2 linked regions of the Gloeothece verrucosa PCC 7822 genome follow. The protein of the gene in region 1 binds, or shares a complex with, the protein of each later gene. Links are inferred from orthologs where the notes say so. Each region holds a gene or a part of one and is shown on either strand. Other genes may lie near its edges. The genes, in order: hisF and hisH.

The links.
Region 2: the proteins of hisF (region 1) and hisH are in contact, whole or in part, in a crystal structure (PDB 6RU0), measured with the Thermotoga maritima proteins. The link is inferred for Gloeothece verrucosa PCC 7822 from one-to-one orthologs. Residues at the interface, in WP_004080486.1 of Thermotoga maritima: Met1, Leu2, Ala3, Arg5, Ser40, Glu41, Asp45, Glu46, Ala70, Glu71, Ile73, Asp74, Ile75, Pro76, Phe77, Asp98, Lys99, Ser122, Gln123, Glu161, Thr195, Leu196, Asn247, Arg249, Glu251; in WP_004080484.1 of Thermotoga maritima: Asn15, Arg18, Arg22, Arg117, Leu118, Pro119, His120, Met121, Gly122, Trp123, Asn124, Asn134, Gly135, Tyr136, Tyr138, Val140, Tyr158, Glu180, Lys181, Ser182, Ser183, Lys184, Ile185.

The regions. Positions count from the first base shown.
Region 1 is NC_014501.1:5,881,496-5,889,314, reverse strand. What follows is about bases 2,997-5,947. They hold hisF (imidazole glycerol phosphate synthase subunit HisF), read right to left. Parts: upstream 4,887-5,947; coding sequence 4,107-4,886; downstream 2,997-4,106. Other genes in these bases: ruvB (Holliday junction branch migration DNA helicase RuvB), read left to right, coding at 5,012-5,947; CYAN7822_RS26425 (hypothetical protein), read right to left, coding at 3,833-4,015; CYAN7822_RS26435 (cupin domain-containing protein), read left to right, coding at 3,154-3,495. Also shown: CYAN7822_RS26450 (glycoside hydrolase 100 family protein), read left to right, coding at 1-255; CYAN7822_RS26445 (DUF3616 domain-containing protein), read left to right, coding at 270-1,226; CYAN7822_RS26440 (glycosyltransferase family protein), read left to right, coding at 1,617-2,891; more of ruvB, read left to right, coding at 5,948-6,103; CYAN7822_RS40240 (calcium-binding protein), read right to left, coding at 6,164-7,573.
Region 2 is NC_014501.1:79,029-86,720, reverse strand. Bases 2,091-4,914 are described here. They hold hisH (imidazole glycerol phosphate synthase subunit HisH), read right to left. Parts: upstream 3,909-4,914; coding sequence 3,273-3,908; downstream 2,091-3,272. Other genes in these bases: CYAN7822_RS00360 (DNA-processing protein DprA), read right to left, coding at 4,257-4,914; CYAN7822_RS00375 (Uma2 family endonuclease), read left to right, coding at 2,569-3,141; CYAN7822_RS00380 (bifunctional aminoglycoside phosphotransferase/ATP-binding protein), read right to left, coding at 2,091-2,351. Also shown: ATP-dependent zinc metalloprotease FtsH3, read right to left, coding at 1-697; more of CYAN7822_RS00380, read right to left, coding at 837-2,090; more of CYAN7822_RS00360, read right to left, coding at 4,915-5,255; CYAN7822_RS00355 (ComF family protein), read right to left, coding at 5,255-5,848; thrS (threonine--tRNA ligase), read right to left, coding at 5,886-7,692. UniProt on the Escherichia coli protein: IGPS catalyzes the conversion of PRFAR and glutamine to IGP, AICAR and glutamate. The HisH subunit catalyzes the hydrolysis of glutamine to glutamate and ammonia as part of the synthesis of IGP and AICAR.

The sequences.
Region 1 (7,819 bases):
AACTGGCCGGTTTTACTCTGGTTATTGGTGGCCTCTGCTATCAAAACACAAAGAGTTGAACTTGGGCAAAGAGCGATTGAAATTGCGGCTAAACGTTTATTGAAAGATGAGTGGCCCGAGTATTATGATGGAAAGAATGGGCGATTAGTGGGCAAAGAAGCCAGAAAATATCAAACTTGGACAATTGCTGGTTTTTTAGTCGCACAAGGGTTAATGGAAAATCCCCAGTTTTTAGAATATATTAGCTTTGAATAAAAGAGCGAATAATTATGAAAAAATTTTATATAGAAAAAGTATTAGAACATCGTGGAACTTGTGACGCTTCAGGTGCAGTGGCGATTGGGAATAGTAATTATTTTATAGTGGGAAATGATGAAGATAATATTTTAAGAATTTATGACGCTGACAATTCTGGAGAACCGATAGAAATTGTTGATACAGATAAAAATAATTATTTTACCAACAATCCAAAACAGAAAGAAATAGATATTGAAGCGGCGACTTTACTAGATGGTGTCATTTATTGGATAAGTTCTCACGGAAGGAATAAAAAGGGCAAAGAAAAACCCGAACGATGTAATTTTTTTGCTAATCAAGTTACCTGGCAAGATAATAAGTTTGCCGCTCAACAAATCGGGGCTTCTTATACAAATCTCTTAGAAGATTTAATTAAAGATAAAAGCCTAAAAAAATACGAGCTAAAACAAGCATCAAAATTAGCTCCAAAAGAAAAGGGCGGCTTGAATATAGAGGGACTTTGCACCACACCCGAAAAAGAAATGTTAATCGGTTTTCGCAACCCTATACCCGAAGGGAGAGCTTTAGTATTACCCCTCAAAAATCCGAAAGATTTAATTGACAAAAAAGAAATTTCTGCTAGTTTTGGTCAACCGATAGAACTTGACTTAGGAGGCTTAGGAATTCGCAGTATCGTCTATTGGGAAAGGCGGGGTTTTTATGCCATTATCGCGGGTGCGTATGATAGCAGCAGTATATTTAAATTATATCGTTGGTCGGGCAATCCTCAAGACCAACCTGAAATAGTAGAAGGGGATTTACCGCCAGATTTTAATCCCGAAGAGGTAGTATTTTATCCCAACCGAGAACATCAAATTCAACTACTCAGTGATGATGGCAATATAATCCGAGATGGAAAAACTCCTTGTAAAGAACTGCCTCAACAAGAAAGATATTTTAGGAGTTTATGGATTAGTATTAGTGAGTAAATATTATCACGACTGCTCCAAGCTGCATCTAATCTTCTAATAATTTGCTTACTTACCTTAGTTGGTAAAACTTTATGATCATCAGTTTTAGAGACTTGGTGATAAAGTTGATTAAAGTTTTTCGGCTCTCCTGGCATCTTGGGGAGAATTGTATAGTGTGTTACAAAAGGATTTTTGGTGGGAAGGGAGCGCGGATCAAATATTATCGGTTTTTTATCAAAATCATCCCCGCGCCTAACCCACCCTACAATTTATAATTTTTTCTTATCACCATAAGTACAGGAGAGCCGCTTTTAGGATCAAAACAATCAAACTAAAAAACTTCCTCTAGTTGCCACTCTTACCCAACAATGCCAAAATCACTGATATTAGATCACTGACACAAAATCAATGCCGCCTATCGATATCCTCATTCTATCCAACGGTCCCGGAGAGGTTTCTACCTGGGTGCGTCCCGTCGTAAAAGCGCTGCGTCAACAATTGGGAAATGATCGCACATCGGTTAGAATTTCGGTGATTCTTTCCCCCTGTACTCATGCAATGGGAACTGAAGCCGCTATCGCCCGCAGTTACCCAGAAGTTGACCGGGTACAGTCTCCTGAGCATTTTCTCTCTTTTTTATTGTGGGGTAAAACGGCAGAAAATTGGGACTGGCATCAAAAAGGAGTGGTCTTATTTTTAGGCGGCGATCAATTTTTTTCTCTTTTCATTGGCAAACGTTTAGGTTATCGCACTGTGATTTATGCAGAATGGGAAGCTCGTTGGTATCGTTGGATCGATCACTTTGCCGTCATGAATGCCTCAGTTAAGGCGAAAATTCCGGCTCCTTATCAAGATAAAATGACAGTCATCGGCGATTTAATGGAAGATATTAAGAGTAAATCTTCTCCTGCTCCCTTATTAAATAATACTTCTGATGCCTTAATTGCTCTGCTACCCGGCTCAAAACCTTGGAAACTCGATCAAGGAGTTCCTTTGTGTCTAGCGATCGCTGAACTTATACAAGCCAAACGCCCTCATACTCGCTTTATTATTCCGGTTGCACCGACTCTCAATTTAGAAACTCTTGCCGCTTTTGCCAACCGAGAAAAAAACCCTATTATTAACCAAACCGGTTGGGTAGGTGCTTGTTTGATCACTTCTGATGGCAATACCCCTTATTTAAAAACTGATGGAGGCTTAAAAATCGAACTGATTAGCCAATTTCCGGCCCATGATATTTTATCTCAATGTCATCTCGCTTTAACCACAGTAGGGGCAAATACGGCTGAATTAGCGGCTTTATCCATTCCCATGATTGTCTTATTGCCGACTCAACGTTTAGATGCCATGAGAACTTGGGACGGAGTACCGGGAATCTTGGCTAATTTGCCGGGGGTTGGCTCAGTTTTTGCTAAAATGATCAACCTTATGGTGATGAGAAAAAAACGCTTATATGCTTGGCCGAATATTTGGGCAAAAGAAGAAATTGTCCCAGAGTTGTTAGGAGAATTACAAGCCGAGCAAGTCGCTCAAATAGTTCTTAATTGGTTAGAAAATCCAGCCGAATTAGAAAGGATTCGCGAGCGGCTTAAAAGTGTTCGAGGTCAAGCGGGGGCGGCTTGGAAAATGGCTCAAATAATTGATGAACAGATTAGTCGGGAACTCCTTCCCGATCCCAGTTAAGTGGAAAGAGAATTATCAGCAGATGAGCAAGATAGATGACTCTATCATTAGTCAGAAGGGAAACCTATAAAATCGCAACTATTGATAGATTTCTTGTGCCATGAGTTGCCCTTCATAATAGGTGTAATTGTGCAAGATTAAAAATCAAAAATTACTGGTAGGTGGACAAGGTTCCTCAAGAGGTGAAAACCTTGGTCTAAAAGTTAATATAGACCTTGCTCATTTTAATTGATGTCCAACTATTTAACATCAGAAATTAATCATGGCTGATACAACCGTAATTAAAGTTAATTCTCAATTTTCACCCAAAGGCGCTCTAGGACAAAAATATTTAGCCTCTGGAATTAATATTTCGATGCGGCTCTGGGAAAACGAACCCCCCGCAGACCCTAAACCCGAAACTCAACGAGAATATGAAACGGTAGGTTATGTTATTGAGGGTCGGGCTGAACTTCACCTAGAAGGACAATTGGTGATTTTAGAACCCGGAGCCTCTTGGGTTGTTCCCAAAGGAGCCAAACATACTTATAAAATTCTAGAACTTTTTACTGCTGTTGAAGCTACTTCTCCCCCGGCAGAAGTGCATGGTCGAGATAAAGCTTAACACTCGCTGTGACTAGAGATAGAATTGACACTCTGCCATCTAAAGGGTTGATTAATTTTCTACAAATTTGATCAACGGTGGCAGATTTATAGTGCTGGCAATGTTAGACTCCCCTTTTTGGGCAACCTATCAGCTTTTTTTTTCATGGAGCTAAGCGGATTCGAACCGCTGACTTTCACAATGCCATTGTGACACTCTACCAACTGAGTTATAGCCCCCTAAAGCGCATTTTCTATATTGCCTTAAATGGATTACTTTTGTCAAGGGTCTAGCTCCCTAAATTTTTTTGCCAAAAAATAAAGTCTTTCTAGTTCTGATGAGAAGACTTTAGAAAGACTTAGATTAAATATCTCAAACAGTGGTTCATGAGAAAGTAGACCACCATCATAGCGGCGGCGGCCAGGGAAACTAAAGTACCAGCCAGCATCAAGGAGAACTCTTGCTGCTTAATGGCTGCTTCCATTAAATGGAGTGACCAAGCGACTAAAGCAACATCAAATATTAAAATAGGTATCAACATATTTTAAAAAATGTTAATTTTTCTCTATTTTAATACATACTCTTTAAGGTCGTCGATGGAATTTGATCAAAAACTTAAAAATTTAAGAAGTCTAAAGGCTTGAGCGTCCCCGTACCGGAATATGACGGTTTTGGAGATAATTTTTAATTTCATCGAGGGATAATTGACCATAATGTAACAAAGATGCTAATAAAGCTGCTTCTGCCTTGCCTTCAGTCAGGGCTTCATAAATATGCTCACAATTTCCCGCTCCTCCAGAAGCAATCACGGGGATTTCTACTTGTTCAGCAATGAGCCGAGTCAGTTCTAAGTCGTACCCGTCCTGAGTTCCATCTGCGTCCATACTGGTGACTAATAATTCTCCGGCTCCTCGCTTTTCGACCTCTTGGGCCCAAGATAGCGCGTCTAGTCCTGTATTTTCCCTCCCTCCTCGCACATAAACATCCCAGCCAGGATTATTGGGGTCTTTTCGCCGTCTAGCATCAATGGCCACGACGATACATTGTTTACCGAAGCGATCACTGGCTTCATTAATAAAGTCTGGGTTACGCACGGCGGCTGAATTAATACTCACTTTATCAGCACCGGCTCTTAACAAATTTTTAATGGTTTCTAAGGATTGAATGCCACCACCAACGGTTAAGGGAATAAAGACTTGTTCGGCGGTACGGTAAACAACATCGATAATGATATCTCGGTCTTCATGTGTGGCGGTAATATCGAGAAAGACCAATTCATCAGCACCAGCCTCATTATAAACTCGTGCTAATTCCACTGGGTCGCCGGCATCTTGAAGATTAACAAAATTTACCCCTTTAACGACACGACCGGATTTAACATCCAGACAAGGTAAAATGCGTTTGGCTAACATATCACTACGAGGAAAGAAATTGTGGTTTTTAAAGTTTAACGGAAATGAGGGGAGAAGTCCCTATCATGCCCACCAAGCCGGTTTAGCTAGTAAACATTAAATACAAATCGTATTTTTCATCCAAAATGGCTATTAAGCGATCTTCTCCAGACAATAATTTACCGCCTCGGGTTCCTCGCCAGAAAAGCGAAAACCCAAAAGAGCAGGTGTCGTCTCCCTTGCCAAAAAGCGAACATCGACTCGTTGATCGCACGCCTAATGAGGAAACCGAGAGGGCAGAAGATTCTATCCGTCCCCGTAATCTGAATGATTATATCGGGCAAAAGGATTTAAAAGAAGTATTAAAGATTGCTATTGAAGCCGCTAAAGTCAGAAAAGAGGCTTTAGACCATCTCCTGTTGTACGGACCTCCCGGTTTAGGGAAAACTACCATGTCTCTTATTTTAGCGTCGGAGATGGGAGTCAATTGTAAAATTACGGCGGCTCCGGCTTTAGAACGTCCCAGAGATATTACCGGACTTTTGATTAATCTTAAACCGGGAGATATCCTCTTTATTGATGAAATTCATCGTCTTAACCGCATGAGCGAAGAATTACTTTATCCGGCCATGGAAGACCACCGCTTAGATATTACCATCGGCAAAGGACAAGCCGCTAAAATTCGCAGTATTCCTTTAGCCCCTTTTACGTTGATCGGGGCTACCACTAAAATAGGGGCCTTAACTTCACCGCTACGGGACCGCTTTGGTTTAATTGGACGGTTGCGGTTTTATGAAGCTGATGAACTTTTGTTAATTGTGTTAAGAACTGCAACGATTCTTAAGGTTCAGATTACCGATGAGGCGGCTTTAGTGATTGCCCGGCGTTCGCGGGGAACTCCTCGTATTGCTAACCGCCTCTTAAAACGAGTGCGAGATTATGTGCAGGTAAAAGGCTTAGAAGTGATTACACAAGAGTTAGCCGCAGAGGCATTAGATCAGTTAAATGTGGATAGCAGAGGATTAGATTGGACTGATCGATTAGTGTTAAGTACGATTATTGAGCAGTTTAAAGGCGGTCCGGTGGGGTTAGAAGCCGTCGCCGCAGCAACTGGAGAAGATGCAAAAACCATTGAGGAGGTCTATGAACCCTACTTACTGCAAATTGGTTATCTTAACCGTACTTCGAGGGGGAGAATTGCCACCGAAGCCGCCTATCAGCATTTAGGTTATAATTAGTATTAGTCGTCTTTAAGAAAGTGAATCATCAGCGAGCCACTAATAAGCCAATTATTGTTATTAGACAAACAAGAAGTTATTCGCGGTTAAATTGGCAATTGTATTAACATTAGCAATTACAGTAGTATTACTTGTCCAATTCCCATCAGCATCATAAAGGAGTTGATTCGTGTCTGTGGTATAAGCAAAGCGAGCATTGGTTACTGTACTGCCCAACAGTGAAATGTTCGTCTTGGTATCAACAATGATGTTAGTGGTTCCAAGGGAAATATTAGCCAAATTAAGGAGGGGCGTAGTACCAGCAGCAGGAGCGTTAGAATACTTATTAGATTGAATGGCCAGTACATCTACACCATTAACCGTATCATTGACCGAAAAATCCGTGATGGTATCTATTCCTTGGTTAGCAAAGACAAAGCGATCTGTTTGTGTACCACCGGTTAAGGTATCGTCACCTGATCCACCGATTAAGGTATCGTTATCTTCATCACCGTATAACCTATCGTTTTGTAGATCGCCGTTTAAATTATCCTTACCTGCTCCACCGTATAAGGTATCGGTTCCTGCTCCACCGTTTAAATAATCGTCACCTGCTCCACCGTTTAAGGTATCATTTCCTGCCTCACCGTTTAACTTATCATTTTCTGTGTCACCGTTTAAAGTATCGTTACCATCTCCACCGTTTAAGGTATCGATTCCTGCATCACCGCTTAAGCTATCATTTTCTGTGCCACCGTTTAAAGTATCGTTTCCTGCTCCACCGTTTAAAGTATCGTTTCCTGCATCACCACTTAAGCTATCATTTTCTGTGCCACCGCTTAAGTTATCGTTACCATCTCCGCCTAATAAGGTATCGATTCCTGCATCACCGCTTAAGCTATCATTTTCTGTGCCACCGTTTAAACTATCGTTACCATCTCCGCCTAATAAAGTATCGATGCCTGCATCACCGCTTAAGTTATCGTTACCCCCTAAACCCGTGAGAAGATCATTACCGAGTCCTCCTATCAAGGTATCAGCCGCATTAGCACCGGTTAAAGTATCATTGCCATTAGTACCCATAATTTTATATTGCTCAGTTGTGCTAAACGTGTTCTGGGCACTAAACAGTTGAGTTGTAGGGGCTTTAGTATAAGTAGTATTACCCGATGTCAAGATCAGCGTTTTGACGAAAGGAGTGAGAACAAAGGTATCAGTTCCATTGGGAAGACCGACAAAATTGCTGTTGTAATTTTCTTTATAAGCACTTAAACTCGTACTGTTACTATCTCCATTACGTATCCTCCAAACCGAGTCACCGTTTATCGTCTTCCCCATTGAGGTTAAATTTGTTCCTGTGACTTGAGTGGGGATAGAAACTGCTACCCCTTGAGGAAATGAATTCAGATAAGTGTCAAGAGTTGTTCCCGCCGTTGGTGCTGTAACTGCTATGCCGCTTGAGGACGTTGATACTGTAATTGTGATTACCATTATATTTCCTTCTGCTAATGTTGTTGAATGAGCTTAGAAAAAATAGAGGAAAAAATAATTTTTCATAATGGCTTATTTTTTTGTCGAATAAATTATCCGACGAGGGTTTCTAGTTTTTGGTTTTTGAGTTTACACAAGACTTCCTCTAACCCGAATCTAGCACATTTTTGGGGAGAATAATATGATAAAAACGCTTAATTATTTAAACTTAAAAAAATAACAATAAAGCCGTATTTATTAAAAAAT
Region 2 (7,692 bases), 5.8 Mb from region 1 along the record:
TTTCCACGAATTCTGAACCTGAGATACTGAAGAACGGCACACCGGCTTCTCCAGCAACGGCCCGGGCGAGTAAGGTTTTACCTGTCCCGGGAGGTCCGACTAATAGCACCCCTTTGGGAATTTTTGCCCCAATAGCGGTGAAGCGGTCCGCATTTTTGAGGAAGTCTACTACTTCAGCGAGTTCGAGTTTAGCTTGTTCTATTCCCGCTACATCCCCGAAAGTAACTTGGGTTTGGGGTTCCATTTGCACTCTGGCGCGAGACTTGCCGAAGTTCATCGCTTGTGAACCGGGTCCGCTTTGGGCGCGTCTGAGTAAGAAAAATAAGCCAACTAATAACAGAATGGGGAAGAATAGGCTACTGAGAGCGCGGAACCACATCCCGTCATTCGTTTGTGGGCGTACTACAATATCTACGCCGTTTTCAGCCAAAATGTTGACTAATTGGGGGTCATTGGGCAGATTTACGGTAACATACTGACCGTTTTGAGTGGGAACTCTGGCTTCAGCGCGATCCGCGCTCAGTTGTACTCTTTCGACTTTGCCTTGTCTAACTTGATCTAAAAATTCACTATATTTCCAGGTACTTCTGGGTTGAGGCTGTTGATCTAAAAATGCTGTTGCTAAAGCAATGACGACAATTGCTAACAGTGCATATAGCCCTGCATTGCGCCATCTTTTATTATTGTTATTTTTCACGCTTTACGCCTCCTAGGGTTGAGCAATTAGGATGATCGATTTATGGCTTCGGTAAGATTCCCGTCTTGTTAACTTATGTTAACGTTTCTCAGGAATGTTTGGCTACTTAATTGAGTAAACTGTTAAAAGTTATGAGCCATCAGTTACCGGCTGTGGTGTCTAGGGTTTTAACATAGGGCTGTTCTATTTCGCTAAAGGCTTCAAAGTGGGTTTGTTGAGAAGCCAGTAAGTCAGGGGTTGCATCGGAGATATCTCCGCTTCGGGTTTGTAGGCGCTCGCTTAATATTTCCAAGGGGGCTGTACAATAGAGGATCTCTAAGGGGATGTTTTCAGACTCGGCAAAAGCGATGGCTCCTGCTCGCCATTCTCTTCGATCATACTTCGCATCTAAGATGACTGGGTAGCCGGCTTTAACTAACATTATGCCTAATTCTAATAAGCGATGGTAAGTTTTTTGACTCATTTCGGGGGTATAAATTTCGGGCCCGCCTTTTTCGGAAAGGGGAATAGCGGCTAAATGTTTACGCACGGCATCAGATCTTAGATGAATGGCGTTTATGTCGGCGGCTAATTTTTGCGCGACTGTGCTTTTTCCTGAACCGGATAAGCCGGACATTAAGATTAGTTTGCCGCTTTTTTGTTGGGTATATTCCCAGGCTTGGCGATAATAATCACTAGCGGCTTTTATGGCTTCTTGTTTGACTGATTCTTCGATGGAGGGATCATCTAATAAGAATGAGGTGACTTTTGCTCTTACATAAGCTTGGCGGCTTTGATATAGGGGTAAAACTTGTAACCCTTCCCAATCTCCGGTTTGTTCTATATAGGTGTTTAAAAAGATATTTCCTAAGTCTTTTCTTCCTCTAGCATCCAAGTCCATGACGGCAAATGCTACATCATACATGACATCGACAAACCGAAAAGGCTCATTGAATTCTATGCGATCAAATAGATAGATTTTGTTGTTCCACAAACAGATATTTTTTAGATGTAAGTCTCCATGACTTTCTCGGATTTTATCTTGCTCTCGGCGTTGTTTGAATAGCTCTCCTTTTTCGGCAAAAAATTTCTCGGTATAGGCTTGGGTTTCCTCAAATTGTTTTTGCGTTTGGGCAATTCCTATATATTTATCTGTCTGCTGATAGTTTTCATCAAAGGCTTGTTTGATCTTTTCGATTTCTCCAAAACTTTTGATATAATCATCGGTTCGGGTTTGAGCATGAAATTGGGCTACCAGTTTGCCTAATTCTTGAATCTGAGATTCGGTTAATTTTCCCGCTTCAAATAGACTACTAAATAAACATTCTTGCGGAAACTGCCGCATTTTTAAGACATATTCTACTGCCTGGCCGCCTTCACCTAATTTTAATTGATCTCCTTCTTGAGTAATCGGTAATATTTCTAAATAAATTTCCGAAGCCACCGGTTTATTCATGGCCAGTTCTTGATTTAAAAAATGTTCTCGCTTTTCTAGAGTGGAAAAGTCTAAAAAGCCAAAATTTACCGGTTTTTTAATTTTGTAGGCATAGTCTCCTGTTAGAAAAACAGCAGAAATATGAGTTTGAACAACTTTGATGGGTTCGACTACAGGATGGGGATAAAATTCAGGTTTTTTGAGTTGTTCTATGAGTTGAGAAAAAGTAATAGAGGTCATTATTCAAGAGTTTTTATATGTTAATTAGATGAGGCTAAATTTTAGAGAGTAAAAGGTCGCCGTTTAATCTTGAAACTTTTGTACAAAAATTATGAGGAACCTTACCCACTAACGTTAAGTTTACAGCTAGAAGCCTAAAAGCCTCTCTATAATAACGTTACTATAATTGGTCATCCTTAATTAGACTATAATAGAAGATAAATTAAATTTAGCAGCAATGAATCAAACCCTTGATAGCGTCCGTTGGACAGTCCGAGACTTAGAAGTTTTACCGCAAAGCGAGGGGGTTCGTTATGAAATTATTAACGGAGAGTTGTTTGTGACGAGAGCGCCCCACCGTAAACATCAACAAATTTCTGGTAAAATTTTCCGTTATCTAGATGCTTGGTCGGAAATAAGCGGCTTAGGACAGACTATTCTAGCACCCGGTATCATTTTCTCGGATGCGGATAATGTGATCCCTGATGTAGTATGGATTAGCAAGGAAAGATTAGCTGTAGTAGAAGATGAAGCGGGACATCTTACTGGTGCACCTGAGTTAATTATAGAGGTTTTATCCCCAGGAGAAGAGAATGAGCGGCGTGATAAGGAAGCTAAGTTAAAACTCTATTCGGTTACAGGAGTCCTTGAATATTGGATCGTGGATCGTTTTAAGAAGCAAGTAGAGATTTATCGACGAGATAATGCCAGATTAACATTAGTAGCTACATTATATAACAAGGATGAAATAACCTCAACCCTATTACCGGATTTTCGTTGTTCTATTGAGCGGTTTTTTGTGGTTGAATGATTGATGCTTGTCGCCTTGAAATTGGGGATTAAAATAGGGGGGAAAGCCAGCATTTCCTCTATTAAAAAAGAAACACCTGCAAGTAACTTAGCCGTTGAGGTTAAGTGCATATTTCCCCCTGAATAACCGGGTTAAGCTAATGCTTTCACCCTGATCTGATTAACAAAATTAGATAAGATTTTTAGACCATTACTGGAAGATTTTTCTGGGTGAAACTGTACTGCCATAATATTATCTTTGGCGATGGCGGCTGTTACTTTTTGCGATCCATGAGTTACAGTGGCGGCTTTCACACTGGAATCAACCGGATCGACATAGTATGAATGGACGAAATAAACATAAGGATTAAAAGGTATGTCTTGCCATAAGGGGAGGTTGGCTTGAGTATATTCTAGTTGATTCCAACCCATGTGAGGAATGGTTAACCCAGGTTCAGAGCGAAAACGACGAACAACTCCTGAGATAATGCCTAAACCCGGTTGTGATCCTTCTTCTGAGGCATCAAAGAGTATTTGTAACCCTAAACAAATTCCTAAAAAGGGTTTTCCACTGGCAATAGCGTCTTTGATGGGTGCTTCTAGGTCCCGTGATCGCAGATGTTGCACCGCCGGATCGAATGATCCTACCCCAGGTAATACAATAGCATCTGCTTGTTCTATTTCTTTAGCGGAGTCGGTCACTTTAGGGGTTGCGCCTGCGTTTTCTAGTCCTTTACAGGCAGAGTGCAGGTTTCCCATGTCGTAGTCTATAACAGCAATTAAAGCCATTGTCAGTTATTCGGTATATGCCTCTTCTATTTTGGCATTCTCTCGCTCGGTTTATGCCGCTTTTTTGCAGATATGACTCCTTAACTTTTTATAAAGATGGCTAAAAGCGGTGACTATAATGATTATTTAAAAATTCTATGCGGATGGCGAGACTCGAACTCGCAAGGCGTAAGCCACACGCCCCTCAAACGTGCGCGTATACCAATTCCGCCACATCCGCATTTGAGTGCTTTGCCATTGTATCATACCTATTTGCCGGATGGCAAGGGGTTGAGGGGAAATATAGATACAGTCTAGAAAGCCGTAAAAATTTTTTATTCCCCTTAACTATATTCATTAAGCAAATTTTTATCGAGCAATGAGATCAATTGGAAATAATTCTGTTTGTACAGCCACGTTTTTTTTCGGCTCACTCTTAATTGTGAGTTGTAATTTGGAAAGATGTTCAATAATTTGACTTATTCCTTTTTCTGGATCAATTTTAACTCCTCCTTTTTTAATTAAATCATAATTCCCTTGTGGGGGTTTTTCAAAATACTCAGGATTGACAACAAATAGGGGTAAATTCATATTTAGAGCCGTTAGACCAGTATTAAACGTTCCACTCATTTTTCCTAGTTCGTCTTTTTCGGGTCCTGATTCAATCACAATAATTCCTTGAGATAAAGCACAAACTAATTTATTCCTGGCCATAGCATTTCTTGCCATCCATTTTGTTTTCAGAGAAAATTGCGATATTGTCAAAATATTTTTTTTAAAGTTAAATCCGTTAAATTCTTTTTTTAAACGGAATTCTTTAATTCCGTAACTTAAAACTAAAGTTGTTGTTCCTTCAGCTTGTAAAGCACTTAAATGAGCTTCCGAATCTACTCCCTTAGCATAACCTGAAATAACATTAATTCCCTCAAGAGCTAAGTTATGGGCAAGTTTTTGCGTTGCTTCTATTCCTTTGACAGAGACATTCCTAGAACCAACAACTGCAATTCCTGTTTGATCAAGTAATTTGCTCTGTCCTTGATAAAATAAAACAGGAGAAATGCCATATTTATCTAATTTATTTAGTAATTTTTCAGGATAATGTGGATGTTGAGGGTAAAAAAGATTAATGTCTTCTCTCTCTATTTCATTATACTCTTGAAAAATTTTCTCTTGATCTTCTTTTTTGATTTTATTGAGGATAATTTTAGCCAATTCTGGAAATAGAGATGATAACTCTTTTTTACTATTAGGAATTTTTTCAGGAGATAAATTATATTTTTGAAGAAGTTTGGCTATGGTCACTAAACTTTTAGCCCCAATACCAGGAGTTTGAAGAAGTCTAAACCAAAAATATTCTGTGCTGTTCATTATTTTTTTGTTCGTGTTCGGGTTAATGTTAATACAAATATTCTAGCAACTCCACCTTCATTTGCAAGAACATCAGTAGCAGTCATCAAAGTCGCTCCTGATCGGTATAAATCATCAAATAATAAGATATATCGTCCTCTAAATCTTTGACGATCTGTAACCTGCATTGCACCTTGTAGTAGCTGTTTCCTTGTCTCTAAGTCCTCAACGGCTTTTAGTTGTTCTGTAGATTTTATCTTAACTAAGTAATCTAAAGGAACAGGCAAATTAATCATGTCTCCTATCGCCCTTGCTATCTCATAAACTGGCTGGAATGGTCTATCCGTATTTGAAGGAGGAATAGGGATAATAGCACTTAAATATTGATAAACTAATAGATTTTGAATAAAGGGCGCGACAATTTCTGCAATTGGCACAATAACTTTTTGATCTTGGCGATATTTCAGTTGATAGAGAAGTTCTCCTAAATATGATCTGACAGTATCAAAACTACCATCCGGAAGCGGAGAACTAGAAATAGTATGCACATCCAGCGCCCATCCTGCTCGCCAGTTTCCCTCTATTTTTTGTGGGTTAATTGGATAATTTGTCATAAATTATTTTATGGGTGGGTGATGCCCACCCGACAAGTTAGAAATTAGTATGATTCGTGATCGCCTCCGTCACTTTCTCGATCACTTCACTAACTGCTATGGTTCCTAACTCTCCTGAAGCACGAGTCCTGATACTCAAGGTATTAGACTCCACCTCTTTTGCACCCACAACCGCCATCACCGGTATTTTTTGTTTCTCAGCATTGCGGATCATCTTACCGAGTCTTTCTCCGGAAGTATCTGCTTCTGCGCGTATTCCCTGAGATAACAGTTGTGCCGCAACTTCTTTAGCAAAGTCCAACTGAGGGTCACTCACCGGTAAAAGCCGCACTTGAATAGGGGCTAACCATAAAGGAAAATCTCCGGCATACTCTTCTATTAATATTCCCACTAAACGCTCTAAAGACCCAAACGGGGCACGATGGATCATCACAGGACGTTTTCTAGACCCATCTTCAGCGACATATTCTAAGTCAAACCGTTCGGGTAAATTATAGTCTACTTGAACGGTTCCTAATTGCCATTCTCGTTCTAGGGCATCTTGAAAGATAAAATCAAGTTTAGGACCATAAAAAGCCGCTTCTCCGGGTGCTTCAAAATGTTCCATATTCATTTTTTGCACAGCAGAACGAATAGCATTTTCGGCCTTATTCCAAACATCATCCCCGCCAATATATTTATCCGATGCCGGATCGCGGAAACTCAGTCTCGCTTTAAAGTTCTTTAATTGAAGACTCTTAAACACCGACAGAATTAAGTCAACCACACTCAAGAATTCCTCTTCGAGTTGTTCGGGAGTCACAAATAAATGAGAGTCATCAACGGTAAACCCTCGTACTCGGGTTAACCCCCCTAACTCTCCCGACTGTTCATAACGATAAACGGTACCAAATTCAGCTAAGCGCATAGGTAAGTCACGATAGGAACGTAACTCACTCTTATATATTTGGATATGAAAAGGACAGTTCATCGGTTTGAGGACAAACCCAATTTCATGAAGGGCAGACTCTTCATCTTCTGCCATCATGGGAAACATATCCTCTTTGTAATTTTGCCAGTGTCCGGAAATTTTAAACAGATCCACTCTAGCAAGATGAGGCGTAACCACCGGCAGATAACCCCGTTTTACCTGTTCTTTTTTGAGGAACTCTTCGAGGGTGGTTCTAATAATGGTGCCTTTGGGAGTCCAAAGCGGCAAACCCGGACCGACGACATCGGAAAATATAAATAGTCCTAACTCTCTTCCCAGTTTACGGTGATCCCGTTTTAATGCTTCTTCTTTACGCCGCTTGTATTCGGCGAGTTGTTCTGGGGTTTCCCATGCAGTTCCATAAATACGCTGTAGTTGTGCTTTAGTTTCATCGCCGCGCCAATAAGCGCCGGCTACCGTTTCTAATTCTATGGCTTTGGGGTCTATATCTGCTGTGCTTTCCACGTGAGGACCTGCACAGAGGTCCCACCATTGATCACCTAAATGATAAAGGGTGATCGGTTCTTGTATTCCTTCTAGTATTTCTAGTTTATAGGGTTCGTTGATGGCTTTTATTCGGCGTTCGGCTTCTTGGCGGCTGACTTCTTCGCGAATGACGGGGAGTTTACGTTTGATAATTTTGACCATTTCTTTTTTGATGGCCTTTAAGTCTTCTTCGCTAAAGGGTTGGGGGGTATCAAAGTCATAATAAAAGCCGTTTTCTGTCCAAGGTCCGATGGTGACTTGTGCTTTAGGAAAGAGTTGCTGTACCGCCATGGCCATGATGTGGGAGGCGGTGTGACGTATTCTTTTTAGGTTGTCAGACTCGCTGGTTTTGGGGAGTTTTATCGGTGGTTGTTCTTCGGTTGGTTGG